Linked DNA regions of Pontibacter liquoris. The protein of the gene in region 1 interacts with the protein of each later gene in a pairwise test. Links are inferred from orthologs where the notes say so. Each region holds a gene or a part of one and is shown on either strand. Other genes may lie near its edges.

Evidence for each region.
Region 2: the proteins of sucC (region 1) and sucD interact in binary tests that used the Escherichia coli proteins (3 or more experiments, as listed by UniProt). The link is inferred for Pontibacter liquoris from one-to-one orthologs.

Annotation. Positions count from the first base shown.
Region 1 is NZ_JALEBG010000001.1:1,195,225-1,210,480, forward strand. Bases 8,154-11,042 are described here. They hold sucC (ADP-forming succinate--CoA ligase subunit beta), read right to left. Parts: upstream 10,255-11,042; coding sequence 9,052-10,254; downstream 8,154-9,051. Other genes in these bases: LWL52_RS04945 (organic hydroperoxide resistance protein), read left to right, coding at 8,368-8,784; LWL52_RS04955 (ABC transporter ATP-binding protein), read left to right, coding at 10,528-11,042. Outside these bases: LWL52_RS04885 (hypothetical protein), read left to right, coding at 1-155; LWL52_RS04890 (tellurite resistance TerB family protein), read left to right, coding at 152-781; conjugative transposon protein TraJ, read left to right, coding at 794-2,011; conjugative transposon protein TraK, read left to right, coding at 2,051-2,656; LWL52_RS04905 (hypothetical protein), read left to right, coding at 2,653-2,919; conjugative transposon protein TraM, read left to right, coding at 2,922-4,190; conjugative transposon protein TraN, read left to right, coding at 4,241-5,128; LWL52_RS04920 (hypothetical protein), read left to right, coding at 5,140-5,949; LWL52_RS04925 (hypothetical protein), read left to right, coding at 6,010-6,342; LWL52_RS04930 (hypothetical protein), read left to right, coding at 6,446-6,610; more of LWL52_RS04955, read left to right, coding at 11,043-11,196; LWL52_RS04960 (hypothetical protein), read left to right, coding at 11,457-12,257; LWL52_RS04965 (transporter), read left to right, coding at 12,395-13,183; LWL52_RS04970 (RecQ family ATP-dependent DNA helicase), read left to right, coding at 13,277-15,184. UniProt on the Escherichia coli protein: Succinyl-CoA synthetase functions in the citric acid cycle (TCA), coupling the hydrolysis of succinyl-CoA to the synthesis of either ATP or GTP and thus represents the only step of substrate-level phosphorylation in the TCA.
Region 2 is NZ_JALEBG010000001.1:267,665-283,023, reverse strand. The notes cover bases 12,090-15,081. They hold sucD (succinate--CoA ligase subunit alpha), read left to right. Parts: upstream 12,090-13,136; coding sequence 13,137-14,027; downstream 14,028-15,081. Other genes in these bases: LWL52_RS01060 (hydrogen peroxide-inducible genes activator), read right to left, coding at 14,138-15,079. In the rest of the region: LWL52_RS01140 (oxidoreductase), read left to right, coding at 1-30; LWL52_RS01135 (SAM-dependent methyltransferase), read left to right, coding at 76-861; LWL52_RS01130 (hypothetical protein), read left to right, coding at 971-1,465; LWL52_RS01125 (succinylglutamate desuccinylase/aspartoacylase family protein), read right to left, coding at 1,830-2,771; rimK (30S ribosomal protein S6--L-glutamate ligase), read right to left, coding at 2,773-3,675; LWL52_RS01115 (ATP-dependent zinc protease family protein), read right to left, coding at 3,685-4,167; LWL52_RS01110 (PQQ-dependent sugar dehydrogenase), read right to left, coding at 4,276-5,508; LWL52_RS01105 (alpha/beta fold hydrolase), read right to left, coding at 5,680-6,489; LWL52_RS01100 (DUF502 domain-containing protein), read right to left, coding at 6,728-7,270; LWL52_RS01095 (4-hydroxy-3-methylbut-2-enyl diphosphate reductase), read right to left, coding at 7,349-8,242; cmk ((d)CMP kinase), read right to left, coding at 8,246-8,956; LWL52_RS01085 (hypothetical protein), read right to left, coding at 8,976-9,131; ade (adenine deaminase), read left to right, coding at 9,251-10,888; LWL52_RS01075 (response regulator), read right to left, coding at 10,967-11,407; LWL52_RS01055 (Dps family protein), read left to right, coding at 15,228-15,359. UniProt on the Escherichia coli protein: Succinyl-CoA synthetase functions in the citric acid cycle (TCA), coupling the hydrolysis of succinyl-CoA to the synthesis of either ATP or GTP and thus represents the only step of substrate-level phosphorylation in the TCA.

The DNA.
Region 1 (15,256 bases):
GCCTGGACGCGCTTTACCGGGCCATGCAGGAAAAGTACCTGTTTGCAAAAGGGTTTGGTGCCGAAGCGGGCCTGCTGGCCGTCGCCCGCCTGCAGGCCGAAAATGACGGACGCGCCAGTCGGCTGCTGCACGGCATAAGGCGGGAGGAGCCATGAAAAGGCGCCTCACCCTGCTGCTCTTTGTCCTGATGCTGGCCACCCGCGTTTGGGCCCAGGAACAGGAAATACAACAGCTCCTGCTCAACGTGGAGAAGCTGGCCCGGCTCAAGGAGATCCTCGGCGAGATGGAAAATGGCTACCAGGTCCTCAGCGCCGGCTACACCAGGGTCCGGGACATCTCGCAGGGCAGTTTCCACCAGCACCAGACCTACCTGGCGGGGCTGCTGCAGGTGAGCCCCACTGTTAAAAACTACCACAAGGTAGCCCGGATCATCCGCTACCAGGTGCTGCTGGTGCGCGAATACAGGCAGGCTTATACCCGGTTCAAGGCGGACGGCAACTTTAGCCCGCAGGAACTTGACTATATGCGCGGGGTATACGAGCGCCTGTTCCGGCAGAGCCTCGATAACCTGGATGCCCTGACCACGGTGGTCACGGCCACGGCGCTGCGCATGACGGATGATGAGCGCCTGCAGGCCATCGATGCCCTCTTCCGGGAGATGGAGGAGGCCCTGCTCTTTCTGCGGCACTTCAACAAGAGCACCACGCTGCTGGCCGTGCAGCGGCACCGGGCAAAAAGCGATGTGGCCGCGCTGCGCAGAAGCTACGGAATCAACCACTAAACAAACAAGGATATGGCAACATGGCAAAAAGCTGCGCTTCTGGCAGTGCTGGCAACAGGATGGCCGGTGCTTTTGCAGGCACAAGGCCTGGCGGGGGAGACGGGCAGCCTGCACGGGGTGCTGGACCAGCTCTACGGGGAGATGGTGCCCCTGAGCAGCAAGCTCATCGGCGTGAGCCGGGGAATAGCGGGTTTTGCCGCTACCTGGTATATCGCCCTGCGGGTGTGGCGACACATCGCCCAGGCCGAGCCCATTGACTTTTACCCCTTGTTCCGCCCCTTCGTGCTGGGCTTTGCCATTGTCATCTTCCCGTCTGTGCTGGACCTGCTCAACGGGGTGCTGCAGCCCACGGTCACTGCCACGGCGCAGATGGTGGGGGATACCGATAAAGCGGTTGCCCTGCTGCTCGAGCAGAAGGAAGCGGCCATCCGCCACTCGAGTGCCTGGCAGATGTACATCGGCGAGAGCGGGGAGGGGGACCGGGACAGGTGGTATAAATACACGCACGACGACCAGGACCCTGTCGGGGAAGGGCTGATGGAGCAGGTGGGCAATGACGTGAAGTTCGCCATGGCGAAGGCTTCCTACAGCTTTCGCAACTCGGTGAAAGCATGGATGAGTGAAGTGTTGCACCTGCTCTTTGAGGCGGCGGCCCTCTGCATCGATACCATCCGCACCTTTCAGCTGGTGGTGCTGGCCATCCTGGGGCCCCTGGTCTTCGGCCTGGCGGTCTTCGACGGTTTCCAGCACACGCTGACCGTGTGGGCCGCCCGCTACATCAACGTGTTCCTGTGGCTGCCGGTAGCCAATATTTTCAGTGCCATCCTGGGCAAGATCCAAGAAAAGATGCTCGCCCTCGACATTGCCCAGGTCGAGGGAGCGGGGGACACGTTCTTCAGCACGACCGATACGGGGTACCTGATCTTCCTGGTCATGGGCATTGTCGGCTACTTCACGGTCCCCTCCGTGGCCAACTACATCGTGCATGCCAGCGGGGGCAACACGCTGCTTTACAAGGTCAACAACCTGTTGAGCAGCACCTCGCGCAGCGCCGTGCACACCGTCTCCGGGGGCGCCGGCATGGTAGCCGATGCCCTGGGGGACACGGCAGGGCGGATGGGCAGCAGCATGAGCAGCAACGCGGCCAGTGCCGGCTATTTCCGGGAGCCGGGGCCCGTGCAAAACACCCCCAGCTCCCTGCCAGGCAAACTGGCAGGCAACCAGGAGTGAGACAGGACCTTTAACAGCTAAAGCACCATGTTCAGACAAATGAAAAACTTAGACACGGCCTTTCAGCAGGTACGCACCTTTACCCTGGCCGTGGTCACCGCCAGCACCTTGCTCTGCGGCTTTGCACTCTATAAAAGTTATGCGCTGGTCGCCGGCATGCAAAGCAAGGTGTATATCCTGGCGAACGGCAAAGTCCTGGAAGCCTACGCGGTGGCCGGCAAGGATAACCTCCCCGTGGAGGCCCGGGATCATGTGCGCACATTTCACCGGCTTTTCTTTACCCTGGACCCGGATGATGCCGTCATCCAGGCGAACATGGCCCAGGCCCTTTACCTGGCAGATGCATCGGCCAAAAGGGCGTACGACAACCTCCGTGAGAGCGGCTATTACACGGGCCTTATCGCCGGGAACATCAGCCAGCGGGTGGCCGTGGACAGCGTGGCAGTGGACGTGCGCCAGGATCCTTATTTTTTCCGCTGCTATGCCACCCAGCGCCTGGTCCGCGCGACCAGCATCCTTGTCCGGAGCCTGGTCACCGAAGGCTACCTGCGCCGCGTCAGCCGGTCGGACAACAACCCGCACGGCTTCCTGATTGAACGCTGGGTGACGGTTGAAAACCGGGACCTACAAAACATAAAGCGGTGAGGCTGCCTTTTCGGGAGGGGCAGCAGGCTGCGCGCCTGCCGCGCCGCGCCCAGCTGGCAGCGCTGGTGCTTTTCTGCCTGCTGGGTGGCGGCTTCAGCAAGCACCTGCTCCTGGCCAGCATCGAAGGGGAAACGTCCTTTCCGCGGCCCGGCAGCCTGGCTCGCAGGCCGCGGGCGGGGAAGGGGCGGCAGGCCGCGGGTGATGCCCGCGAGTATTTCTTTCCCTGGGAGTGCCCGGATAATTCGCAACCTATAAAAAAGTAAAAATGAAACACGTAGCCCATTCTCCACACTTTCTGAGGCGCCGCCGGTTCCTGCTGGTGCTGCCGCTGCTGGTCATGCCCTTTCTGACCCTGTTCTTCTGGGCGATGGGCGGTGGCCGGACAAACCCCCAGGCCGCGCCGGCCCCTGCCGGCCTTCGCCCCGATTTGCCGGACGCCCGCCTGCCCGAAGCAAGGACGCCCGATAAGCTGACGTCCTACAAGCAGGCGCTTGCTGATTCTTCCAGCTTAAAAGCACTGCTTCGTGAAGGCCCCTTTGAGGACTGGGGAGCCAATGGGGCAGGGGGGAGCTTTCCAACGCCACCCCTGGGCGGGGCATTGGAAACGGCGGATTCCAGCGAGGCCCGCGTTTACCGGAAACTGGAGCGCCTGCAAGCGGTTCTCGCAGAGGAGCCCTCCCTTTCCCACGTGTCCGGACAAGGTGCCGCCCCTGCCACCCGCCCGGCCAGGATACCGGCTGGCGGAGGGGAGCTGCGCCACCTTGAGCAGGTGATGCAGGCTGCCGGGCAAACAGGCAGCGGGGATGGGGAATTGCAAGAGCTAAACGGCATGCTGGAAAAGATACTCGATATCCAGCATCCCCGGCGCGTCGAGGAAAAGATCCGGCAGTCTTCCGAAAGCCGGCAAGGGCAGGTCTATGCCGTGGCGGCCAGCCGGCCGGGTGCTGCCGTATCCCTGCTGGGGCGCGGCCGGCAGGACGGCGCAGGGGCTGCTCCCGCTCCCGGGGATGCCCCTGCCGCCAACAGGTTCTACTCCACTGCGGCGGATCGGGGAGACGATCCCCAGCAGAATGCCCTCGCAGCCGTCGTAGAGGAAACGCAGTCGCTGGTTTCGGGGGCTACCCTGAAGCTGCGCCTGACCGGCCCGGTAGCTGTTAACGGCACGCTGATCCCACCGGGCACCTTGCTGTATGGGACGGCAACCCTGGCCGGGGAGCGGCTGCAGGTCACCATCAAAAACATCCGCTACCAGCAGGCCCTTTTCCCGGTTGCCCTGTCAGTCTATGACCTGGATGGCCTGGCAGGCCTTTATATCCCGGGCACCCTGACCCGGGAAGTTGCCCGGCAGTCTGCGGACCGGGCGGTGCAGGATCTGGGCCTTTCTTCCCTGCATCCTTCCCTGCAGGTGCAGGCAGCCAGTGCCGGGGTGGAAACGGCCAGGCACCTGCTTGCCCGGCAGGCCAGGCTCATCAAAGCCACCGTCCCGGCTGGCTACCGGGTGTTGTTGCGGGACGAAAAAAAGCAGAACCGCTAAGCCCCGCATCTTACCACAAAGCAGATCAACTCACTTTAAAATGCATACAGATGAAAAAGCTAAAATTACTATTGGTCCAGCTGAGCCTGCTGGTGCTGGGTTACAGCCCGGCCTACGCGCAGCAAAGCGCCGGGCCGGGACCGGCCGTCGGCGTCACACCGTCTTCCCTGGCCGTCTCCCTTTACAAAACAAGCCACCTGGTCTTTCCCTTCGCGGTGAAAAGCGTGGACAGGGGGAGTGGCGAGATCCTGGTCGAGCAGGATGCGGCCCTGGGAAATGTCCTCCGGGTAAAAGCCGGTAAGCCGGGTTTCAGGGAGACAAACCTCACCGTCATCACGGCGGATGGCGGGCTGTATTCTTTCCTGGTAACCTATGCTGCAGACCCGGCCGTGCTCACCCTGCTGTTGCCGGAAGCCACGCCTCCCGGGTCCGTACCGGCCCTTGTGGGTGAGACAGGCTGCAATGAAGCGTCCGCGCAACGGGATGCCGCGCGCGTGGCAGCAGACAAAACACCCCTTCCCGGGCGCAGGGATAATAAGTTCGGAATGCAGTTAGCGTTGCGCGGCATCTACGTCCGGGGAGAGACGATGTACTACCGGCTCAGGCTCCGCAACAACTCTGACATCCCCTACGCGGCAGACGGGCTGCGCTTTCTTATCCGGGATAAACAGCATACCCGGCGCACGGCCACCCAGGAGCAGGAACTGCAACCCTGCTATGTTTACGGCGGCCCGGCGAGCGTGGCAGCTCAGTCGGAGCGGGACCTGGTCGTTGCCCTGCCCAAGGTGACACTCCCGGCCACCAAGTACCTGGCTATCCGGCTGATGGAGAAAAACGGCGGCAGGCACCTGCAGCTCAAAGTGCCTTATCACATGCTCCTGCGTGCAAAGCCGTTTTCCCTTCCCAAAGGGGCGGATGACAGGATTGTTTCATTTTAATAATATGTGCCATGAACGAGAAAAATTTCGAGTATCTGCGGGATCAGCTAAAATACACCGGCTTCGGTGAGGGGTTGGAAAAGGAGCTGCGGGAAAAGATGGAGCAGAAAACGCCCGAGTTCGAGTTGTTCCATCAGGCCGCCTTTGGAAAGGACCAGGCGGTTGCTGTCCTGCAGTTCAGGAAGTCTGAGCAGGACATGTACTTCTTCAACCGCTACCTGGTGGCCCTCCGGGGAGAGAAACCCGCTGATATCCTCGAGCAGACGTTTCATATCAACAAGGGAAACAACATCACCCTGAAGGAGGCCTACAACCTGATGCAGGGCCGGGCGGTCAACAAGGATCTAACCAGCAGGGAGGGGCAGGGCTACAACGCCTGGCTGCAGCTGGACTTCAAACAGGCAGACCCTGCCGGTAATTACCAGGTCAAGCAGTACCATGCCAACTATGGCTTTGACCTGGAGAAAACGCTCGAGCGGTTTTACATCAAAGAGTTGGAAGACCCGCAGCAAAAAGAACAGTTGATCCATTCCCTGAAAAAGGGAAACCAGCAACTGATAACCGCCCTGGAGGAGGGATACGAGGTGAAGCGCTACATTGAGGCCAGCCCCCAGTTCAAGACCATCAACGTCTACAACGAGCAGCGGCAGCGGGCCATGCGCGAGACCATCCAGCGGCAGGAGCCCACGCCGGGGGAGTCCCTCCAACAACAGGCGGCTGCCCGGCAGGAGCGCCGCAAGGAAAAGCAGCAGCAGGAGCAGGGAGAGGAACCTGGGCCCGGGAAAAGGACAGTCCGCAAAAGCCGGTCCCTCAAACCCTGAAGCAAAGGGCACGTGCACGGACGGGCCCCTGCCTGAGAGAACCCATGAAAGGACGAGCTTATGAATGGGAACACACCGGTCAAATTCCCCGAATCTGCTGGGCAGCAAGAGCTGTTAAGCAGGTTCTTCGGGGCTATTCTGCAGGACCCGCGCATCGGGCCTGCCCACATCGCCTTGTACGCCGCCCTGTACCATTGTTGGCTGGCCGTGGGCGGGAGAGGGGCGGTTTGCGCTTACAGCCACGAAATGATGCCTGTTGCCAAGCTATCGAGCAGTGCGACCTACCACCGGGTCCTGCGGGAGCTGGACAAGTGGGGTTACCTGCGGTACGAACCTTCTTACAGCCGCCTGCGGCGCAGCAGGGTGTTGCTGGCCTGGGACGACAGTTCCTGAAGGGGCCAGGGAGCCCGGGAGGAAATTTTCCGGGGCTAAAGGCGGAACGCAGGTTCCGCCTTTTTTATGAACCAGGATCGAATCATCAGGAAAGCGAGAGAGGATGAAACCACGGGAAAAAGACAGGATAAGCCCTGAAAAAGCGAAGGAAATGCTGCGGCGCGAGGGCGTGGAAGTCTCCCTGTCGGAGGCGAAAGCAGTTTTGGAATTCTTGCGATTATTTGCTAAAATAGCTGTAAATCAATATTTAAGGAATGGAAACAGCTGATTTGTACATACGGGTGAGCACCGATGAGCAGGCAGACAAAGGCTATTCACAACGCGACCAGGAAGAGCGTTTGCGGCATTACTGTGAGCTACAGGGCATACGCGTCCGCCATGCCATCTACGAAGACCACTCGGCCAAGACCTTCAACCGCCCGGCCTGGCAGAAACTGCTGCTGGAACTGAAAAAGCAAAAAGGAAAAACGGACCTGGTGCTCTTCACCAAGTGGGACCGCTTCAGCCGAAATGCCGGGGATGCCTACCAGATGATCAGCACCCTGCGGCGGTTGGGCGTAGATCCGCAGGCCATCGAACAGCCGCTGGACCTGGCGGTGCCGGAAAACAAAATGATGCTCGCTTTTTATCTGGCAGCACCGGAAGTGGAAAATGACCGGCGGGCCCTGAACGTGATCCGGGGCATGCGCAAGGCCAAAAAGGAAGGCCGCTGGATGGGGGCCGCTCCCATCGGTTACAAGAACAGGATCAGCGAAGGCGGAACCAAATACATTGCTCCCGAAGAGCCGGCAGCCTCCATCGTACGCTGGGCCTTCGAGGAGCTGGCCTCCGGCCGCTTCAACACCGAGCAGATCTGGAAAGTAGCCAGGGAAAAAGGACTCACGTGCCAGAAGAGCAATTTCTGGCGTGTTATCCGCAACCCTGTTTATTGCGGCAAGATCTTTATCCCCGGTTACAAGGACGAGGAGAGCTGCTTTGTGCAAGGGCTGCACGAACCCCTGATCACAGAGGACATCTACTACCGGGTGCAGGATGTGCTGGACGGGCGGGGCAGGTTCTACCGCCCGCAAGTGGAAACACAGGATGAGTTTCCACTGCGGGGCTACCTGGTATGCCCGATATGCGAAAGGATGCTCACGGCCAGTAAGTCGAAGGGGAGGCATGCCTACTACGCCTACTACCACTGCAACAAGGGCTGCCCTTTCCGCTCCAGGGCAGCCGAGGTGCACGAGGCTTTCGGGCAGGAGCTAAAGCAGTATGTGCCGCGCAAGGAGTTCCACAGCCTTTACCGCAGCCTGCTGCTGGAGGCCTTCAACGAGCAGACCCATGAACAGGGCAGCGAAAGAAGACAGCTGCTCAACCGGGTGAAGGAACTGGAGAAGCGCGTCTCCCATTCCCGCGATCTGATCGCAAGCGCACAAATCGAACCGGAAGACTTCCGAAAGATCAAGGCAGACTGTGCGGCCGCTATCGAGAAATTGGAGGCAAAAATCAGCGCACTAACGCAGGAAACGGACTTGCAGGGGCTGTTAAAACAGGGTCTGGATCACCTGATGCGCCTGGAAAATTTGTACGAAAACGGCAGTAACCGGGAGAAACGCCTGCTGATCGGTTCGATGTTCCCTGAAAATCTGGTGTTTGAAGGTGGAAGCGTTCGAACCGCTCGGGTGAACGAAGTAGCGCGTGTAATATATCTGATTAACAGGCTGTTAGGGCCTAAAAAAAACTGGACAAAAAGCAAAAACTGCCTTCTGTCCAGTAAGGTGCACCCGAGAGGATTCGAACCCCTAACCCTCGGAGCCGAAATCCGATATTCTATCCAGTTGAACTACGGGTGCGTTGATGCGTGCAAAAATAGCAAGTAAACTGACAATACGAAACTCTATAGCTAAAAAATATCTGCCACCAATGCTGTTTACGTTCCCTTTTGCGCCTTCTGCGGTGAATATCACCTGTTTGCAAACCTTTGCCTGTTTTTAATGTTTAGAGGCTTACGGATCAAAGGCTAATCAAAACGGAAAACGTATGGAAAAAATGTATACGGCAGAGGTAACTGCCACTGGCGGCCGCAGAGGCCATGTAAAGTCATCAGACGGTATAATTGATATGCAACTGGCTATGCCTACCCACATGGGCGGCCAAGGCGATAAGACAAACCCTGAGCAGTTGTTTGCAGCAGGCTATGCGGCCTGCTTCCAGAGTGCGCTATTGGTAGTTGCTGCCCGCCACAAAGAGCGCCTCGACCCTGATGCAACTGTCACCGCTCATGTCGACCTGCTCAAGCTGGACGACAATGGCTTTGGGCTGGGCGTAAAGTTAGTGGTGAACCTGAAGGGCACAGATGCTGCCAAGGCCCGGCAAATGGTAGATGAAGCGCACCAGATATGCCCTTACTCTGTTGGCACGCGCGGCAACATTGATGTGCAGCTGGAAGTGGTTTAGGAAGTTAGAGAGTTAGAAGGTTAGAAAGAGTTTGTGAGGAAGTGGGGCCTTTCTTTTGCCAGCAAATTCAGCTTCTATACTTGCCTTTTTTACTGCTGTGTATACAGCAGCAAGTTCGGGATCAGGGCTAACGGCAACTACGTTGCAGTATCATGTTACCCTTCTCTAACTTTCTAACCTTTTAACTCTCTAACTTCTTACAAGTATAAAAACAAAAAAAGGCTGCCAATTCTGGCAGCCTTTTTTTGTTTTTATACTTGTAAGAGACTAGGCTCCTGCTTCCGCAAGCACCTGCTTCACTTTTTCTGCGGCTTCTTTGAGCACTACGGCTGAGTATACTTTCAGACCGGACTCGTCGATGATACGTGCGCCTTCTTCGGCGTTAGTGCCTTGCAGGCGAACGATGATCGGAACGCGGATATCGCCAATGTTCTTGTAAGCTTCCACAACCCCGTTGGCCACGCGGTCGCAACGCACGATACCACCAAAGATGTTGATCAGGATCGCTTTTACATTCGGGTCTTTCAGGATAATACGGAAACCGGCTTCTACGGTCTGGGCGTTGGCGCCACCACCTACGTCCAGGAAGTTAGCAGGCTCGCCGCCGGATAGCTTGATAATATCCATGGTAGCCATGGCCAGGCCGGCGCCGTTCACCATGCAACCAACGTTACCGTCCAGTTTTACATAGTTCAGGTTGTGCTCACCGGCTTCTACTTCCAACGGATCTTCTTCGGAAATATCGCGCAGGGCAGCCAGGTTCTTGTGGCGGAACAGGGCGTTATCGTCCAGGTTCACTTTGGCATCTACCGCCAGTATTTTATTGTCCGATGTTTTCAGCACCGGGTTGATTTCAAACATAGAGGAGTCAGTCTCCACGTACGCCTTGTAGAGGTTGGTCACAAATTTCACCATCTCTTTGAAGGCTTCTCCCTCCAGACCAAAGGCAAAAGCAACTTTACGGGCCTGGAAAGGCTGTAAACCTGTTGCCGGGTCGATCCACTCTTTGATGATCTTCTCAGGCGATTTCTCCGCAACCTCTTCAATGTCCATACCCCCTTCGGTAGAGGCCATGATCACGTTCTGGCCCTTGGCGCGGTCCAGCAGGATGCTCAGATAAAATTCTTTCGGCTCCGAAGCGCCGGGATAGTATACATCCTGTGCCACCAGCACTTTCTGCACCAGCTTGCCTTCAGGGCCTGTCTGGTGCGTTACCAGTGTCATGCCCAGGATCTGGCCGGCGATTTCTTTCACCTGCTCCAGGTTTTTGGCCAGCTTTACGCCGCCCCCTTTGCCACGGCCACCCGCATGGATCTGTGCTTTGATTACGTGCCAGCCTGTGCCGGTTTCCTCAGTCAGTCGTTTAGCAGCCGCTACAGCCTCTTCGGGCGTGTCAGCCACAATCCCTTCCTGGATCCGTACACCGTAGCTTTTTAATATGTCTTTAGCCTGATATTCGTGTATGTTCATGCTTTCAGTTTTAATGGACGCACGAAAGTACGCCATTATCCCCTCAAATTCAAGAAAAGCGTTTTTAAAATATTGCGCCCGCAGGCGGCTTTTCCACTGTGCCTGCCATACTTGCCGGCAGCTCCTGTAGCCTGCCTGAAACAGGCACTATCCGGAAAAAGGCTAATCCGGGTGCAAACCTATTTTAAAGTCAGATTAACAAAGTATAGCGTTTGTTTTGTAGCTTTGGAGGGTTTATACATTAGCCATTGCTTTTCTATTAATTGCCACGCTGTGCTACAGGTCTCTAATATCTACAAGAAATACGGTTCGCTTCCGGTGCTCAAAGGCATCGACATGTCTATTGCTGCCGGCGAGGTGGTGTCTATTGTGGGTGCATCCGGTGCCGGCAAAAGCACCCTGTTGCACATTCTGGGCACCCTGGATACAGCCGATTCCGGTGAGGTGATGTTTGATGGCAAGAATATAGCCCGCCTGAACGCCACTGAAATGGCCCGTTTCCGCAACAGGCACATTGGCTTTATTTTCCAGTTTCATAACCTTCTGCCCGAGTTCACGGCCCTGGAGAATGCCTGTTTGCCGGGCTTCCTGGCCGGCCGGCCCGAGCAGGAAGTGCGCGAGCGCGCCGAGCAACTGCTGGATATGCTCAACCTCTCGCATCGCCTGCACCACAAACCATCCGAGCTGTCGGGTGGGGAGCAGCAACGCACGGCCGTGGCCCGCGCGCTCATCAACTCGCCCCGCATTATTTTTGCCGATGAGCCCAGCGGTAACCTGGATTCTAAAAACGCGCAGGAGCTGCACGACATCTTTTTCCGGTTGCGCCAGGAGTTCAACCAGACCTTTGTGATCGTGACGCACAACGAGCAACTTGCCGCCATGGCCGACCGTACCCTGGTAATGAAGGATGGCCTGATCGTGCAGGAGTCGCCGGTGCTATAGGTACAATTCTTTTTTTCGTTCCATTTCAGATTCTTATGCCGCCCGTATACCTACCGGCGAAATCCCCGTATATATACATCCCCTTTACGCAAAATTTAGCTTTAGCCAACAGCTGCAACCGACGGTGAAATTATTTTTAAAATAATTTGCAACGTATTGATTATCAGTAGTATGAAATAGGTGATTTATTTAATAAAATGCACCATTTTATAGGCGGTTGTGTTTATTATTTGTACCATCTAAAGGAAAGCTAAGTGGAAATGAATCAACCAAATAAGGAAACAAAAGTGCTGAAGAAGTCCAAGATCGAGAGCTATGATATAGCCAAATCGGACGAGACGCTGCACCTGGCTGTGGACTTGGCAAAGTTCATAAAGGAAAACCGCCTGTACCAGAACATTCAGGGGAAGGAGTATGTGAATGTGGAAGGCTGGCAGTACGCCGGTTCCCGTTTAGGTATTCTGCCTATAGTGGAGCACGTAGTGAACGTGAGCACCGACGATGAGATTAAGTACCAGGCCAAGGTGAACCTGCTGGACCTGCGCAGCGAACAGGTGGTGGGTGCTGGTTTTGCTATCTGCTCTAACCGTGAGCAGGGCAAAAAGTACTACCAGGAATTTGCTATTGCCTCGATGGCGCAGACGCGTGCTATTGGTAAAGCCTACCGTAACATACTGGCCTGGATCATTCGTGCCGCAGGGTATGAGCCGACACCAGCTGAGGAAATGGACTACAGTGGCAACGACCAGGCGAAGCATGCCATCCCGACGGAGAAGAAGCCTACTATGAAGGCAGCGGCCAGCACAGCGAAGGTAGCAGAAGCGCCAGCTCCGGCAGCAGCAGAAACTGTGGCGGAGGAATCGACCAGCGTACGGTATGCATCGGCCAAGCAGAAGGAGGAAATTATCCGCCTGCTGAACAACCCGGTGATCACGCGCCAGGAGAAAACCAAAATGCTGCTCAACATCAACCGTTTCGATGAGGAGCGTGCTGCCCAGGCGATCGAGAAACTGAAGAAAGTGATCGAAGACCGGGAAGACGGTCAGTCAGCGGCAGCATAAGCAACCACTTATACCTCAACGAAAGCCTGCTCCTCTTGGAGCGGGCTTTTTTTATGCAAAAAAATGTGCCTGCGCCCTTCCAACATTAGCCTATACTTAGCGGATTGGCCGTATACGTCTCAAAATAACGCTAAAGGATGGTACTGAAAGATACACTCAGCAAGAAAGTATGGCTGCTGGCTTTGGGTATGGTGTTGCTGCTGGCCGGCAAAGGGCATGCCCAGGAACAGGAAAACATTGAGACGGCCCGGCCCACCGAGGCACAAAGTGCCACCATTGTTCCGCTTAGAACCTTGCAGTTTGAAACGGGCTTCCGCTGGCAGCACGACACCAAAGCAGGCGTAACCGAGATCAACCATGCGTATCCGGAAGTGATGCTGCGGGCAGGAGTGCTTAAATGGCTGGAGCTACGCGTAGAAGCGGCCTGGCAAGACACGGTGCAGGAAGGTATAAGCCGGCGCGTGGCGCACGGCATAGGCCCGGTACGCGCGGGTGGGCAGGTGCAGTTCTGGCAGGCCAGGGGGTGGCTGCCGGCGGCGGGATTGCTGGCCATGGTTACTCTGCCGGTAGGGAGCAGCGACCTTCGGCCCGACAGAGCCGAGCCCGAGCTGATGCTGGCCCTGACCCAGGAGCCTACCCAAAAGCTGCAGCTGACTTACAATGTGGGCTATAGTTGGCAGGAGCAGGACCCGGAGAAAAGCTATGTGGTGAACATGGAAGGGGAGCTAAACGACAAATTCTCGGTTTATGGCGAAGTTTTCGGGAAAAAACCAGCCGAACAAAAGGCTGCGCACCAGGCGGGTGCCGGCTTGCTTTTCAGGCCGCGGCCCAACATGCAGCTGGATGTCGCGGCAGGGCTGGGCCTGAATAAAGCAGCACCCGACTATTTTGTGCTGACCGGTTTCTCGATCAGGCTTCCGCAATAGCTAGCCGCTTTTATACTTGCGGCGGCAATTTCTGCCACACGGCTTCCGAGTTTTGAGTTCTCTGTGTTATCTTAGCAGGTAAATCTCCTCGCCTTGCAAGACATCCACCACATCCTTAAAACCTACTGGGGCTTCGACCGTTTCCGGCCGCTGCAGGAGGAGATCATCCAGTCTGTGCTGGCGGGGCAGGATACACTGGCCCTGCTGCCCACCGGTGGAGGCAAGTCCATCTGCTTCCAGGTGCCGGCGCTGGCCTTGGATGGGCTTTGCCTGGTGATCACGCCGCTCATCGCGCTAATGAAGGATCAGGTGGAACAGCTGAAAAAACGGGGCATTGCGGCCGTGGCCATTTACTCGGGCATGCACCGCCGCGAGATCGATATTGCCTTGGACAATTGCGTGTATGGCAACGTGAAGTTCCTGTATCTCTCGCCGGAACGTTTGCTCACCGAGCTCTTCCAGGAACGCGTAAAGCGCATGAAGGTGCGTTTGCTGGCAGTGGATGAGGCGCACTGTATCTCGCAATGGGGCTACGATTTCAGGCCGCCCTATTTACAGTTAGCTGAACTGCGGGAGTCGCTGCCCGGTGTGCCGGTCATTGCCCTGACGGCTACCGCTACCGAGCAGGTGAAGCAGGACATCCAGGCGCAGCTCCGGTTTCCGAAGCCAAATGTGTTTCAGAAGAGCTTTGCCCGCGCGAACCTTTCCTATTCCTGCCTGCCCACCGAAGACAAAGCCAGCCGCTTGCTGGAGATGTTGCAGCGCCTGCCCGGCCAGAGCATTGTGTATGTACGCAGCCGCCGCCAAACCGCCGAGCTGGCTAGGTTCCTGCAGAGCCGCCGCATTGCGGCAGCTGCCTATCATGCTGGTTTAAAGTTTGAAGACCGCAATGCGGTACAGCAGGCCTGGATCACGGACAAAGTGCGTGTGATGGTAGCCACCAATGCCTTCGGAATGGGTATCGACAAACCCGATGTGCGGCTGGTGGTGCACCTGGACCTGCCCGAAAGCCTGGAGGCCTATTACCAGGAGGCCGGGCGCGCCGGGCGCGATGAGCAGTATGCGTACGCAGCCATACTTTACGGCCCCAACGATGTGGCCGAGCTGCAGCGCAAAGTGGAAGAAGCTCACCCTGCTGTAGATTATATCCGGCGGGTGTACCAGTGCCTGGCCAATTATTTCCAGCTGGCCGTGGGCAGCGGCCTGATGAGCAGCTTCGACTTTGAACTGGGGCCATTTGCCAAAAACTATAAACTGCAGACTCTGGAAGTGCACCACGCCATCAAGCGCCTGGAGCAGGAAGGCTATCTGCAACTGAACGAGAGCTATTATATGCCCTCGCGGCTGATGCTGGCTCTTGAAAACACCGCCCTCTACGACTTTCAGTTAAAGAACCCGGAGCATGACAAGCTTATCCGTATGCTGCTGCGCATGTATGGCGGCGAAGCGTTTGTCAATTTTGTGAAGGTGTCGGAACGACGGCTAGCCGAATACCTGAAATTACCGGAGCCTGACCTGCGCCGCAAACTCGAATACTTGCACAAGCTGCAGGTCATCCAGTATGAACCACAGCACGACTCGCCGCAACTCATTTTTACAGCGCCACGGCAGGATGCAGGCGGGTTAAAGCTGGATGTGAAGCGGCTGAATGCCCTGCGTGAGCGGGCGCTGCTCCAGGCCAGAGAGATGGGCCGCTACGTAGAAACAACAAACCGCTGCCGCACCCAGCTGCTGCTCGAATACTTCGGTGAGCTGACCGACACCCGCTGCCGCATCTGCGACTACTGCCTGGCTGAACGCAAAAAGGAGCGGCAAGGTCAGGAACAGGAGGCCTTGCGTACTAGACTAATGGAACTGGTGCAGGTTGCGCCCTACCTGCCCAAAGAACTGGTGCAGGCCTTTGAACCCAAACATGCCGAAATTATCACCGCCCTGATCCGCGAACTAATAGATCTGGGCCGGCTCAAGTATAAAGAAAGTGGTAAGCTGGAGGTGGCGTAAAGCATAATATAATTTGTCTGCACACAAGTATACCTTAAGGTATGGGAACAAGCTACTTTCAACTTGCTACAG
Region 2 (15,359 bases), 940 kb from region 1 along the record:
GAAATTGCCCGCCTGGGCACCCAACTGTAGCGTGCCCGCCTCCGTAAGACGATGCGACGAACGATACCCGGACTTATGGCAGCACAGCAATTACAACACGTTTTCCCAAAGGCCTCCCGCTACGACCCGGAGTGGGTGCGGCGCCACTCGATGGGCGAGAACGTACTTCTGAACCTGGAAAGCCTGACCAAAGACCTTCCTCTGAAACCCGGCATGCGCGTGCTGGACCTGGGCTGCGGCAAAGCTATCAGCTCCATCTTTCTGGCCAAAGAGTTCGGGGTAACCGTGTGGGCGGTGGATGAGGCTATCTCTGCCTCCGACAACTATGCGCGTATCTGCGCGGCAGGTTGCCAGCAGCAGGTCATTCCGCTGGAGGCGGATGCCCGCGCCCTGCCTTTTGCCGAGGAATACTTCGATGCCGTGATCGTGGTGGACTCCTATACGTACTTTGGTACCGACGAGAAATACCTGCCCTACATCTGCCGTTTTCTGAAACCCGAAGGGCGCATTGCCATTGCCGATGTATGCTTTACCTCCGAGATAGAAACCCTGGACCAGGTGCCCGCTTTCCTGCAGCAGGATTACCAGCACTACTGGTACTTTATACATACGATAAGCTGGTGGCGCAAGCTATGGGAGAAAACAGGCCTGGTACAGGTAGAAGTGGCACAGGCACTCGATGGCGCCGAACTGGTCCGAAAGCAATATATCCAGGATTTTGAGCACCAGCACAAGCAGGACCCTTTTGCCAAAGCCCTCTCCCTTGATAAGCAGCAGTTTATCTCGTTCTTCAAGCTCATCGGGCGGCGCACCGGCAAAACCATTTACCTGCAGGACTACAAAGCCGAAAGCAAAAAGTAAATCAGCGGTACAATAAAAGCAGGATACTTCGTTAGAAGTTTTAATTTTGTAGTAGCCAAGGCATATCTCACAGCTGCGGCCAACGCACTTTTAACCCTTTATAACGTTCATGAAAATACTTTTCCGCAGTTTATTTGCCCTCATGCTGGTGCTTTCAGTAGCTTTAAGTGCCCGGGCGCAGAGTGGTTACAGCACCGGTATCGGTTTAAGAGGTGGTGCAGCCTCGGGCCTTACCATCAAGCATTTTATTAAGAGCGATGCTGCCATCGAAGGCATCATCAGCACCAGCTTCAAGTATAGAGGCACCGTTATCACCGTGCTATACGAAAAGCATGCACAGGCTTTTAACACAAGCGGCCTGCAATGGTACTATGGCCTGGGTGGCCACATCGGCTTTTACGACGGCCATTACTATTATGACCGCAAGCATGACCGCTACTACGATGACAACGTGATGGGTGTAGGGGTAGACGGCGTACTGGGCCTGGAATATTACATCCGCGACATTCCGTTCACCATTGGTGCCGACGTGAAGCCTTACATCAACATACCGCGTGGTGGCGGCTTCTGGGATACCGCCCTGCACGTACGCTATGTGTTCTAAAGGTTGAATTGTTGAATGGCTAAATTGTTGATTGTTGAATCAATAATTAGATAAAAAAGAGAGGCCCCGCTATACTTGTAGCGGGGCCTCTCTTTTTATATTCCGGTTTAGCAGCAAGTGTAAATGCAGCGGTAAGTATAAAGCCGGATTACAAATCCTTGTAACAACATACTCTCGGTTTGCAAACCCGAACGAGCAGAGAAGTATAAAGTATGGCTCACGCAAGTATGAAGACTTTCCCCATACGAAGGCACAAGTAACGCTGCGCTGAACACTTGCGCCAGCTCGGGTTCATACAACACCCCAGCAATTTAACCATTAAACAATACAGCAATAAACAACTAACAACCAGCAATTCAACCCCTCAAAACGCAATGTGCATCAGTGCGTCGCCCTGGTTGACTACCGGCATGTTCTGCAGCCCTACTACGTATCCGGTAGCCGGGGCGTTCAGGCGTACTTCCATTTCGCCATAGGGGTCGGTGATGCTGCCGATGTACTGATTCTTTTTAACGTACCCGCCCAGCGGTACAAAGCTGCGCCAAAGGCCGGCGTTCTTGGCCCGCAACCAAAGATCTTTCATGCACATCACCGGCGGGCCCAAGGGGGTGGCGCGGTTTGCCGTCATGCCCAGGTGGTGCAACACCCGGCAGGTGCCCTCAATTCCCAGGGCAATGCCATTTTCATCAAAGCGCAGGCTCTCGCCGGTCTCATACACCAGAATAGGCTTGTTTAATTTTGCCGCTTCCTTGCGCAGCGATCCCTGCCGGTAAGCGGCGTTCAGAATAAACGGGGGCGCAAAGGCACGGGCCAGTTCCTCGTTCTTAAAATCGTTGAGCACACACCGGATCTGCGGGTAATTGGCGCGGCTCGAACCACCGGTATGAAAGTCCAGGCCATAATCCACGTAGGGCATGATCTCTTTCATAAAGCGGTGCGCCACACGGCTGGCCAGCGAGCCATCGCGGTTACCCGGAAAGCTGCGGTTCACATCTTTGCCGTCGGGCACCTCGCGCGAGAAATTCAGAAAGCCGTAAATATTAAGTATGGGAATGGCAATGATGGTGCCTTTGAGCGGGTAGAGCATCTTTTTGGAAAGCATCCGGCGAATGATCTCGGTGCCATTTACCTCGTCGCCGTGCATGCCAGCCATCAGCAATACCACCGGGCCATCGTGCACCGAGCGGAACACATAAACCGGGATCTCGATCACGGTACCGCTGGGCAACTTGCTGATCACCAGCTTGGTGAGCACCTTTTCACCCCGGTCAATGCTTTTGCCGTTGATAACGATCGTTTCGGGCATGCTATTCCTGTACGCTCTTTTTAGACTTCCGCTGGGCAAGCCCTTCTACATATTGGATAATTTTGGCGGCAATATCTTTCTGAGTAGCCTTTTCGATGCCTTCCAGTCCCGGCGAGGAGTTCACTTCCAGGATAAGCGGCCCGCGCTTGGACTGCAGCATGTCTACCCCGGCTATACCCAGGCCCAGCGATTTGGCAGCCAGCAGAGCGGCCGCTTTTTCCTGTCGCGTTAGTTTGATGAGCATGGCTTTGCCGCCGCGGTGCAGGTTAGAACGAAACTCGCCTTCTTTGCCCTGCCGCTTCATGGCGCCCACCACTTCGCCGTTCACTACAAACGCCCGGATATCGGCACCACCGGCTTCGGAGATAAATTCCTGCACAATAATGCGGGCTTTGAGGTTATGAAAGGCTTCAATCACCGACTCGGCGGCTTTTTGCGTTTCTGCCAGCACCACGCCAAGGCCTTGCGTGCCTTCCAGCAGTTTGATCACCAGCGGCGCGCCACCTACTTCTCTTACCAGCTCCGAGGTGTTTTTAGAGTAGTTAGTAAAGGCTGTTTTGGGCATACCCAGCTTGGCCCTGCCCAGAATCTGGAACGAGCGCAGCTTATCGCGCGAGCGCACAATGGCCTGTGAGTCCACGGCGCTTTTTATTTTCATCATTTCGAACTGGCGCACCACGGCTGTGCCATAAAACGTAACCGAGGCGCCAATGCGCGGAATAATTACGTCTACACCGGTAAGGCGCTCGCCTTTATATAAAATGTGCGGGTCGCCCTGCTCAATAACAAGGTCGCAACGCAAGTGGTCGAGTACGATAGCCTGATGCCCCCGTTGCTCGGCTGCTTCTACCAACCGGCGGGTAGAATAGAGCTTTGGGTTACGGGAGAGAATAGCGATCTTCATATAGGCTGTTTATTTCTTTTTCTGTTTGATTTTATACTTGCGGGCAACATTCTTGCGGGCCACATCCACCACAAAGCGCCCCCGGAGCAACTTGCGCCCGATCAGCACCGGGTACTTCATGTCGCTACGGTCTGAGAGGGAAAACTCTGCTTCAATCTCTTCTTCAAAAAACTTGATCCTGGTCCGGATCACGAACCGCTCCTGCACCTCGCCGAAAGAGCTCTTTATAGCGCGCAGGTTATACTCGGCAAAATGCAGCCGCTTGTGGTTATACTGCGGATGAGAGGGGTCCAGCAAATCCAGGCTGATGATGCGGGTGCCGTCAGCCAGTACTTCCTCCTGAATATCAGAGCAGTGAATAGCTGACGTATACGCGCCGGTATCAATCTTGGCCTCAATTTCATCAATATCGAGCTCGGGAAAAGAAACAAGCTCCCGCCGCCCGATCACCTTTCTTACAGGTTTTGATTTTTTACTGTTTTCCTCTTTCATCAGAGGTTAAAGATAGGGGGTAATTATCAAATATGAATGCTGAATTATGAATTGCGGTGGAAGCCACCCGGATCATAAGTCAGCATTCATACTTTATTCAGACATGTTTTATTTAGAATACGTGATGCGGTAGATGGCATTGTTGGCATCATCAGACACCAGCAGCGAGCCGTCTTTCATCACGAGCACATCTACCGGGCGGCCCCACTCCTTCTGGCCTTCCAGCCAGCCCTGCGCGAAAGGCTCATAGCTGGTCACATTGCCGTTTGCGTCCTGGCGGGCCAGCATCAGGCGGTAGCCGATCTTTTGCGAGCGGTTCCAGGAGCCGTGCTCGGCAATAAAGATCTGGTTCTTATACTCGGCCGGAAACATGTTGCCGGTATAGAATTTAAGCCCCAGCGAGGCGCCGTGCGGGCTCAGGGTTCTGACAGGCTTTACAAACTCGCTGCAGTCGTGCTCTTTGCCAAACTCCGGATCTGAAATAGTACCGGCATGGCAGTAGGGGTAGCCAAAGTTCTGGCCTTTTTCTGTGGCGCGGTTCAGCTCGTCGGGCGGAGTGTTATCGCCCAGCATGTCGCGGCCATTGTCGGTAAAGTATAAAGCTTTGGTAGCCGGGTTCCAGTCCATGCCCACACTGTTGCGCACGCCTGCCGCGTATACTTCCAGCCCGGTACCATCGGCATTCATGCGGGTAATGGAGGCGTAGATAGGCTTTTCAGATTTGCAGATGTTGCAGGGCGCTCCTACCGGCACGTATAATTTGCCATCGGGCCCGAAGGCGATGTATTTCCAACCGTGGTGCTCGTCGCTCGGAAACTTGTCGTTCACTACCTCAAACTTGGGTTTGTTGCGGAACGTGTTTTCGATGTCCCGGTACCGGAGGATGCGGTTGATCTCGGCCACATAAAGATCACCGTCTTTCAGGGCCACTCCGTTGGGCGTGTTCAGCCCTGAGGCTACCACTACCACTTCGTCTGCTTTACCGTCTTTATCCTTGTCGATCACGGCAAACACCTTGTCGTTGCTGCGCGTGCCCACAAACAGAATACCGGACGGGCTCATGGCCATGGAGCGGGCATTTTCCACATCCTTGGCATAATAATCAATGCGGAAACCAGCGGGCAGTTTGATGCGCTCCAGGTCTTTATCCACAGGGCCCGAAGGCAGGCTTACGGCTGGCTCCTCGGTTTCGGCCTGCTGGTTTTCCGTTGGGCCGGTTTTAGTAACTTCTTCTTTGTTAGCAGTAGCTTCCTCTTTGTTAGACGTATCGTTGCTTGAGCAGCCGACGCTGACAACCATCATCGTAATAAAGGACAGGATGAGGCCAGAATGTTTTTTCATAAAGTGATCGTTTGAAATTGAAGGACGACAAAGTATAGCTTTTAGCTCTAGCCGTGCCTGTTGCAGGCAGGGCTTCGGAACTGTAAGCTATGTATACTACAACAAAAATACAATGTTGTCGGGATGCTGCGGGAACAGGGCTGCCGGAGAAGTATAAAGTGGGCTATGGTGTTAGTTATTTCCGGAGCGTTTGCGGTGCAGCAGCTCTGCTACTTCCTGCAGCAAATGGGTATGGCCCGTTTTTAGTAGCACCAGCTTGCCATGTGTCAGCGCCTTTACGAAAACGCCCACGCGCCGGGGCGAAATAACCTGGTCGAACTCCCCCAGAAACATGGTGACCGGCACCTGGTGCCTGTTGAGTTGCGCCACAATGTTGCGGATATCGAAGGACAGGTTACGGAAGCCGATCCAGCTGCGGTAGATGCGCAGGCGTTTGGGGGTGGTATCCATCTGGAAACGGGCAAAGCGCACCAGGCTTTTGTGCACCAGGTTATACTTGCCCAGCACCTGGAGCAGCGTAAAGAAAGGCGCCGGCTTGAGCACGGTGCGCTTAAAGAGCTGCTGCAACCAACCAGGATAGGTGGCAATGTTGTACCAGAAACTGGTGCTGATGCCGTCCGGGGCGATCAGAAACAGCTCCTCGAGGCGCTCGGGCATGCGCTCTGCCAGCGTGAGGGCAAACTTACCGCCCATACTAAAGGCCATTACTGAGAACCGCTCCACTTTATACTTGTCTAAAAAGTGCGTTATAAAGGCCTGCAGCAAATCCTTGGTAAGCGGCGTGGTATGCTTGTGCAGCTGGCTGTGCCCATGAAAGAACAGGTCGAAGGCGTAGATCGTGTACTCGCTGCCTAGTGCTTTCTCCATTGGCTGGTAATAGGCGCTGCTCTGCCCATACCCATGAAAGGCCAGCAATACCCGGCTGCCGTGCCCGATAACGCGGTAGTGGAGCTTGGATCGGTTATGGAGCAGGTAAGGCAATTGGGGAAGTTAGAAAGTTGGGAAGTTAGAAAGTTAGAAGGTTAGAAAGTTAGAGAGTTGAAGGCACTCAGTTTTATACGCACTCTGACGTTAGCGTCCGTTTGTGCCCAGTCTGCAAGTTACCAAAGCTACTGGTTCAAAACAGGGAGGCACAAGCGGACGCTTGCGCTAGGAAAGGCAAAGTATAAATCATTTTTTATCACTTTTTAACTTTATAACCTTCTAACTTTCTAACTCCTTAAAGTTTAGAAACGCCGCCTGATACGATAAATTTCATCACTTCGCTGCTTGGCAGGTCCAGGTAGGTTACGTTTCGGGCCGGGATCAGAAACAGCTCCCCCGAGAAGTTATAAGAGTGCGGAAAGTATACCGCCACCCTGTCCTCGATCATTATACTTGTCAGCGCGTCCTGCGTTACAAAACCCAGTTTCAGGTTATCCGAGTCTTCCGCCATCTTTACCAGCACCGGCTTGTTAAACTTCTGGTTATCGCCTACAAAGGCATCAAACAGGTCTTTTATACTTGTATAGATAATGCTCACCAGCGGCACTTTGGTTAGCATGCGCTCCATGATGATGAAGAAAGGCTTTACAAAAAAGGAAGAGCCGATAAAGCCCACCAGCGTAAGCAGCAGCACCATCAGCAGGATGCCCAGCCCCGGTATGCCGAGGGCAAAAAGGGAATCGAGCCAGTCGATCACGGCCACCACGATCCAGATCGTAATCGTAATAGGCGCCATGATCAGCAGCCCGTTCAAAAAATAGCGGAATAATCGTTTCATTGGGTGAAGTCACAAAAAAGGCTTTGCCGGAGCAAAGCCTAAATGTAGCAAAATTGCTGTATAGTATAAGCGCTGCGTTTACTGAACGGCGGCCGTATCGAAAGCGGCAATACCCCTGGCTACCTGCTCCATGAGCCACATGGGGGTAGAGGTGGCGCCGCAGATACCCACGCTTTGGGCATTGGCAAACCACGCCCGCTCCAGCTCTTCTTCGTTCTCGATAAAGTAGCTGTTGGGGTTATGCTGCTTGCATACGCTGTAGAGCGCCTTACCGTTAGAGCTTTTTTTGCCGCTTACAAAAACCAGCACGTCGTGCTCGGTGGCAAAGCGGGCCAGTTGCGGCTCGCGGTTCGATACCTGGCGGCAGATGCTGTCGTTGGCGTCAAAGTCGGGTAGCGTGCTGTCTTGGTTCGCCTGCCGGATGCGTTCCTCAATTAAAGCCTTGATGTGGTAAAAGCCTTTGGTGCTCTTGGTGGTCTGGCTAAAGAGCGTAACGGGCCGTTTGAAATCAATTTTATCCAGGTCGGCTTCGGTGGTGACGATGATGGCTTCGTCGCGGGTCTGTCCGGCCAGGCCGATCACTTCGGCATGCCCCACCTGCCCGTAGATCACGATCTGGCCATTGTCGTTGCGCTTGCTGTCGAAGGCGTGCTTTACGCGGTTCTGCAGCTTCAGCACCACAGGGCAGGAGGCATCGATGAGCTCGATATTGTTTTCCAGCGCTACGCGGTAAGTTTCAGGCGGCTCGCCGTGCGCCCGGATCAGCACCTTGCAATCATGCAACTCTTCGAGCTGCTGACGGTCAATAATGCGGAGGCCTTTTTCGTAGAGGCGTTGCACCTCCATGCCATTGTGTACAATATCGCCGAGGCAATACAGCTCGTCGCAGGTTTCCATTTCATCCTCGGCCATCTGGATGGCGAACTCAACGCCAAAGCAGTAGCCTGAATTTTTGTCTATCGTAATGTTCATGTCTTACGCTTCGTTCCGTTTAACTGCATGGGCTTCTTCCAGTATCTTGGAAGCAACTTTTTGCAGCACAAAATCTACCTGTTCGTCTACCGTCATGTACGAGGTATCGAGCAGGTCGGCATCTTCGGCGCGGCGCAGCGGGCTCTCCTTGCGGGTAGAGTCGATGTGGTCGCGCTTCTGCAGGTTCGCCCGGATTTCCTCCAGGTTTACGAGTTGGCTCTTTTCCAATAACTCCATCTGCCGGCGGCGGGCACGCGTATCCACATCCGCGGTCATGTATATTTTCACTTCCGCATCCGGAAAAACAGCCGTGCCTATATCGCGCCCGTCCATCACCACGCCCCGTTTGCGGCCCATCTTTTGTTGCTGGGCTACCATGGCATGGCGCACTTCAGGCACTACGCTCACTTCGCTCACCTGGTTGGAGATATACATTTTGCGGATCTCGTCTTCCACGTTCAGGCCATTGAGGTAGGTTTCGTTACGGCCGTTTTTTGGGTTATAATGAAACGAGATATCGATGTGCTGCAGGGCGTCGTTTATCTCTTTGGGGTTTGTGAGCGAAACGTGGTTTTGAAGAAAGTATAAGGTAACCGCCCGGTACATGGCGCCGGTATCGATGTAGGCGTAGCCGAGTTCTGCTGCCACTCTTTTGGCTGTGGTACTTTTACCGCACGAGGAATGGCCGTCTAACGCGATTACTATCTTCTTCATTATTTACAGGTAAACAGGATTAATTAGAGTCGCAGGGGCAGGGCAGGTTGCCGAGCTTGCTTTTACGTTTGAGATGGGCCGTTTTTTTCTGCTGCGGTGTTTTGGTCGTGCAACCTGCCAGCGAGCCGGTGGCCAGAAAACACACTAAGATCAGGTATGAAATTATCTTCTTCAAAACGACTAACTTTGTTGCAAATATAAGACCATTTGCGTTAAGAGTTATGCGTTTGTAGGGAAGAGTTGAAAATGCACTTCCAACTTTTAGCTATTAACTCTCAACTTTAACTAAACACCATGCCAACAGACTTCACGCTCAGCGGCCGCATCATAGATTTGCACCAGCAGGCCATCTACGAAGGCACCGTTCATGTTTCAAACGGCCGCATTTCTAAAATAGTTCGGGAGCCCGCCAGCAGCCAAAAGTATATTCTGCCGGGTTTTGTAGATGCCCATGTGCACGTGGAGAGTGCCATGCTGGTACCCTCGGAATTTGCACGCCTGGCTGTTCCGCATGGCACCGTAGCCACTGTGTCGGACCCGCACGAGATTGGAAACGTGCTGGGCCTGAAAGGCGTGGAATACATGGTGGAGAACGGCAAGAAAGTGCCTTTTAAGTTTTACTTTGGAGCCCCCTCCTGCGTCCCGGCCACTCCCTTCGAAACGGCCGGTGCCGAAATAACGGCTGCTGATATTGAAACCTTGTTTCAGCGCGACGAAATAAAATACCTGGCCGAGATGATGAACTGGCCAGGCGTGCTGAACCGCGATCCGGTGGTGATGGAGAAAATTGCACTGGCCCACAAGTATGGCAAAGCTGTGGACGGCCATGCGCCCGGGCTGATGGGTGAGCAGGCCAGGTTGTATGCCTCGGCCGGCATCAGCACCGACCACGAATGCTTTACAGCCGAAGAAGCCCTGGACAAACTGGCAGCAGGCATGCAGATCCTGATCCGCGAGGGCAGCGCTGCCAAAAACTTTGAAGCCCTTATCCCGCTGCTACCCGAGCATTACCCCTATATGATGTTCTGCTCCGACGACAAGCACCCCGACAACCTGGTGGAAGGCCACATCAACCTGCTGGTAAAACGGGCGCTGGCCAAAGGCAACAACCTGTTTCATGTGCTGCAGGCCGCCTGCGTAAACCCCGTGGAACATTACAAGCTGGAGGTGGGCCTGCTGCGCGCCGGCGACCCGGCCGACTTTATACTTGTCGATAACCTGGAAGACTTTAACGTAGCGGCAACCTATATTAACGGACAATTAGTGGCAGAGCAAGGCAAAACCAAGATAGCCTTTACCCCCAGCGCTGAGATTAATAATTTTAACACAAAACCAAAAGCACCCGAACAATTTGCCGTGGCAGCCGATAATGCCACGCGCCTGCGCGTGATCGAAGCTTTTGACGGGCAGCTGATCACCAAAGAGCTGGAGGTTGCGCCAAAGATTGAAAATGGTTTTATCGTGCCGGATGTGGCGCAGGATGTGCTGAAGCTGACGGTGGTGAACCGCTACGAAAATGCTGCCCCTGCCGTGGCCTTTATCAAGCATGTGGGTCTGCGCCGGGGGGCCATTGCCTCCTCGGTCGGGCACGATTCGCACAACATTATTGCCGTTGGAGTGGATGATGAGAGCATTGCCCGGGCCGTTAACCTGATCATCGAGGCGCAAGGGGGCGTGGCTGCCGTAGACGGTGCACACGAACAACTGCTCTCGTTGCCGGTAGCCGGCATCATGTCGAACGAGGACGGGTATAAAGTAGCAGAACGGTACTCGGCCATCGATCGCATGAGCAAAGAGATGGGCAGCACACTGGCCTCGCCGTTCATGACGCTCTCGTTTATGGCCTTGCTCGTGATCCCCTCGCTCAAGCTCAGCGACAAAGGCTTGTTTAACGGCGATACCTTTGAGTTTGTAACCCTGGCCACGCACTAGCACACGTATAAACCAGGTATAAACAAAAAAGCAGGAACTCTATCGGGGAGTTCCTGCTTTTTTTGATTGCGGCAGTTGTTAGGCTACCTTGTTATTGTGGCTTGAAAAGTGCTTTTCCAGCAGCATGTTCACCTTTTCCACCGTCAGCGGCTTGGTCAGGTATTCGGCATTATACTTTTTAGAATTGGCCGTGTCCTGGGGGTGGGTAGAGGTGGTGAGCACGACCATTGTGATCTGCTCCCGGAACGCTTTGTCCAGGCGCTCAAACAAGTCCAGCATCTCAAAGCCATCCATCACCGGCATGTTAATATCCAGGAAAATAAGCTCCGGCTGAAAGTAACTGCTGCCCGTACCCTCGTAATTTTTGTTGCTCACGTTGTACAGGTAGTCAAAGGCCTGTTTGCCGTTCACAAAAGTGCGCACGTTATCTGTTACCGCCATCCTGTCCAGCAACCGCTGGTTCAGAAAATTGGTGGTATCATCATCATCAATAAGTAAAACTCCGCTAAGTTTTTTCATTAATCAGCTGATCAAGTCTTATCTGTGCCGGAAACAGGCCGCACTGCTGTCGTAGCCGTTTCCTCATCTGGTTCTGTAAGTGAGGGTTTGCGCTGAAGCCAGAGTCCTTCTGCTTACATCACCGATTACCATATGTTTGTGCACCCGCTTGAAAATGCCAAAAGCTGTTACTTCTTGCTGTTCGCAGCTGCACCTGCTTGTATTCGAAGCGATAAACAAAAATATAAAAATCTTCTTTAAAATCCGGCAGTAATTTAAGTATAGCTGCCACACGCCTTGGTAAAGCCGGCTCTTTTACGCCCGTTATACCTTACAGCAGGCTTCCAAGGTTGCCCCTTGTGTGTCTTGCTCAGGCTATACTTTGCCTTGGCTGTTTTCCTTTTGAAAGCGACAAGCCAAGCGCCGGGCTCCTACTGTCCGGGCCTACGTTACACTTGCCAGTGGGGCTTTTTAGTCGATATAGCCCTGGGCACGCATCCAGTCGTCGTTATAGATCTTGGCCAGGTAGCGGGAGCCATGGTCTGGCAGCAAGACCACGATCACATCGTCTTCGGTCAGGTTGTTTTCACGGGCATACTCCAGCGCCCCAAAAACAGCCGTACCGCACGACCAGCCCACAAAAAGCCCTTCTTCTTTAGCCAGTCTTCTGGTCATCACGGCGCCGTCCTTATCGGTTACTTTCACAAAGGTATCGATCAGGCTGAAGTCCACGTTCTTGGGCAGGATGTCCTCGCCAATGCCTTCGGTGGCATAGGGGTAGATCTCGTTCTCGTCAAAAATGCCCGTCTCTTTATACTTCTTAAAAACAGAACCATACGTATCGATGCCCACTGTGATGATATCCGGGTTCTGCTCTTTCAGGTATTTGGAGATACCCGAAACCGTACCGCCCGTACCCACGCCGGTTATAAAATGCGTTACCTTGCCGGCGGTCTGTTCCCAGATCTCAGGGCCGGTGCTTTCGTAATGCGCGAGGCTGTTAGACAGGTTATCGTATTGGTTAGGGTAAAAAGAATTCGGAATTTCCTTGTTCAGGCGCCTGGCCACCGAGTAATAGGAATCCGGATGCTCGGGGGCTACGTTGGTAGGGCAAACCACCACCTCGGCACCTACGGCCCGCAGGATATCCATTTTTTCCTTGCTCTGCTTATCCGAGAGCGTAAAAATACATTTGTAGCCTTTGGCAATGGCTGCCAGGGCCAGGCCCATGCCGGTGTTACCGGAAGTGCCTTCGATAATGGTGCCGCCCGGCTTCAACAGGCCAGCCTTTTCAGCGTCTTCAATCATCCGGATAGCCATGCGGTCCTTTACAGAGTTACCCGGGTTGAGGTACTCCACTTTGGCAAGCACCGTTGCTTTGGTGCCCTTGGTTACATTATTGAGCCTTACTAAAGGCGTGTTACCGATTGCTTCGGTTATATGGTTCAGATACGTCATCTGGTTCTTCTTTATTGAATGCTGGTGCAAAGGTACATAATTAAAATAATAATTTTCTGCCATTCCCTTTCTCTCAGCCTATGGCGGCCCGGTATACCTTGCTAAGGGTGGCTGCCGCAAACAGGAGCGGGTGCAGGCTAGCTAAGCAACAGAAAATAAGGGGCAACTTGTTCCGGGCAGCTGCCTGCCGGCCGCATATATTAGGGACAACTATTTTTTGCAAGCGCCGCAAAAAAGCCTATTTTTGCACATCCTTAGTTCGACAGTTATTACACAACTAAATAAGATACACATGAGTGTTTTAGTAAATAAAGATTCGAAAGTGATCGTGCAGGGCTTCACAGGCTCGGAAGGATCTTTCCACGCACACCAGATGATTGAATACGGCACTAACGTAGTGGGTGGCGTAACGCCTGGCAAAGGGGGGACTTATCACCTGGAGCTGCCCGTTTTTAATACGGTAGAAGATGCCGTAAAAAAGACTGGCGCCAATGTATCGATCATTTTCGTTCCGCCTGCTTTTGCAGCTGATGCTATCATGGAAGCCGCAGAAGCCGGCATTGAAGTGATTGTGTGTATTACAGAGGGTATTCCTGTAAAAGACATGGTTGCTGCAAAACACTACCTGCAGGATAAGAACGTAACCCTGATCGGCCCGAACTGCCCAGGCGTTATCACCCCGGGCGAAGCCAAGGTGGGCATCATGCCTGGTTTCGTTTTCAAGCCAGGCCGTATCGGCATTGTGTCTAAATCCGGTACCTTAACCTACGAAGCTGCTGACCAGATCGTGAAAGCGGGTCTTGGCATTTCTACTGCCATCGGTATTGGCGGCGACCCGATCATCGGAACGCCCACCAAAGATGCTGTTCAGTTGTTAATGGAAGATCCGGAGACGGATGCGATCGTGATGATTGGTGAGATCGGTGGTAACTACGAGGCCATGGCTTCCAAGTATATCAGCGAAACAGGCAACAAAAAGCCGGTAGTTGGCTTTATTGCCGGCCAGACAGCGCCTCCGGGCCGCCGCATGGGCCACGCCGGTGCCATTGTAGGTGGTGCTGAAGATACAGCTGCTGCTAAAATGAAGATTATGCGCGAGAACGGCATCTACGTAGTAGAGTCTCCGGCCGAGATCGGCGATGCAATGGTAAAAGCCCTGCAGGAAGCTGGCATCAACGCGTAAGTTAGATACTAGATTTTAGCCGTTAGATATTAGACTATAGACTTTACAAAAAGGCTACTCCGGGGAGTAGCCTTTTTTGTTTTTATCCACCTCTTTAACTTTCTAACTTTCTAACTCCTCCTCACTTCCACCACCTGCTGCTTCTGCCTGTTCCGGATCTCATCGGGCAGAGCGGCTAGAATTTCCTGTTGCAACGCCTCAATCAGCTTTCGTTTCAGGAAGCTGCGGTGCACTACCAGGCTTACCTCACGCAGGGGCTGTGGCGCTGTGAAAGGATGTACCAGCTTTCGCTTCTCCGCCGGCATATCCAGCACCGACAGCTCGGGCAACAGCGTAAGGCCTCGCTGGCTGTCTACCAACCGTTTCAGGGTTTCCAAAGAGCCGCTTTTATAATCGAAATTGCCCGTTTGCCCGCTCCCGCCGCGGTTGCAGATATTGAGTACCTGGCTCCGGAAACAATGCCCTTCGTTCAGCACCCAGAGCTCGTCGGTATCCAGCTGCTCCGGACTTATACTTTGCGAGTCGGCCAGCGGATGGCCGGGATTTATGTAAGCCACAAAAGCTTCGTAGAACAGGGGAACTTCCGTTATACTTTTATCTTCCAGGGGTGTTACCAGCAGGCCCGCATCCAGTTGCTCGTGTTGCAGTTTCTGGATGATCTGGTCGGTTAGCAGCTCCTGTACCACCACCCGCACCTGCGGATATTTCTGCATAAAACGGGTAATAAACAGCGGCATCAGGTAAGGTGCCAGCGTGGGTATGATGCCAATGCGCAGCTCGCCGGCCAGCTCCAGTTGCTGGTTCTGTACGATCTCGCGGATCTTTTTAGCTTCGGTTGCCACAATCCGCGCCTGCGCAATAATTTCTTTGCCAATTTCGGTAGGGCGCACCGGCACCCGGCTTCTGTCAAACAGCTGCACGCCAAGTTCCTCTTCCAGCTTCTGTAACTGCATGCTCAGCGTGGGTTGCGTCACAAAACAGTGTTCTGCTGCCGTGGCAAAGTGGCGGTAGGTATCTACGGCCAGTAAATAATCCAGCTGTACCAGCGTCATAAGATCGGTTTTAAAATGAATAAGCTATTCTCAAGCATACTTATAGATATTACCTATAATTACATAAAATTAATCAATTTGACTGATCAAACCATACACTTTACTTTTGTCACGTAGCTTAAGATAACGATTCTATAAAAAATAAGACATGGGAAAACTAACTCAGATAGGACTAGAGAAAGAAGACAGCCAGCAGATCGGCGAAAAGTTGAACGAATTACTGGCCAACTATCATTTATACTACCAGAACCTGCGCGGTTTCCACTGGAACATCAAAGGC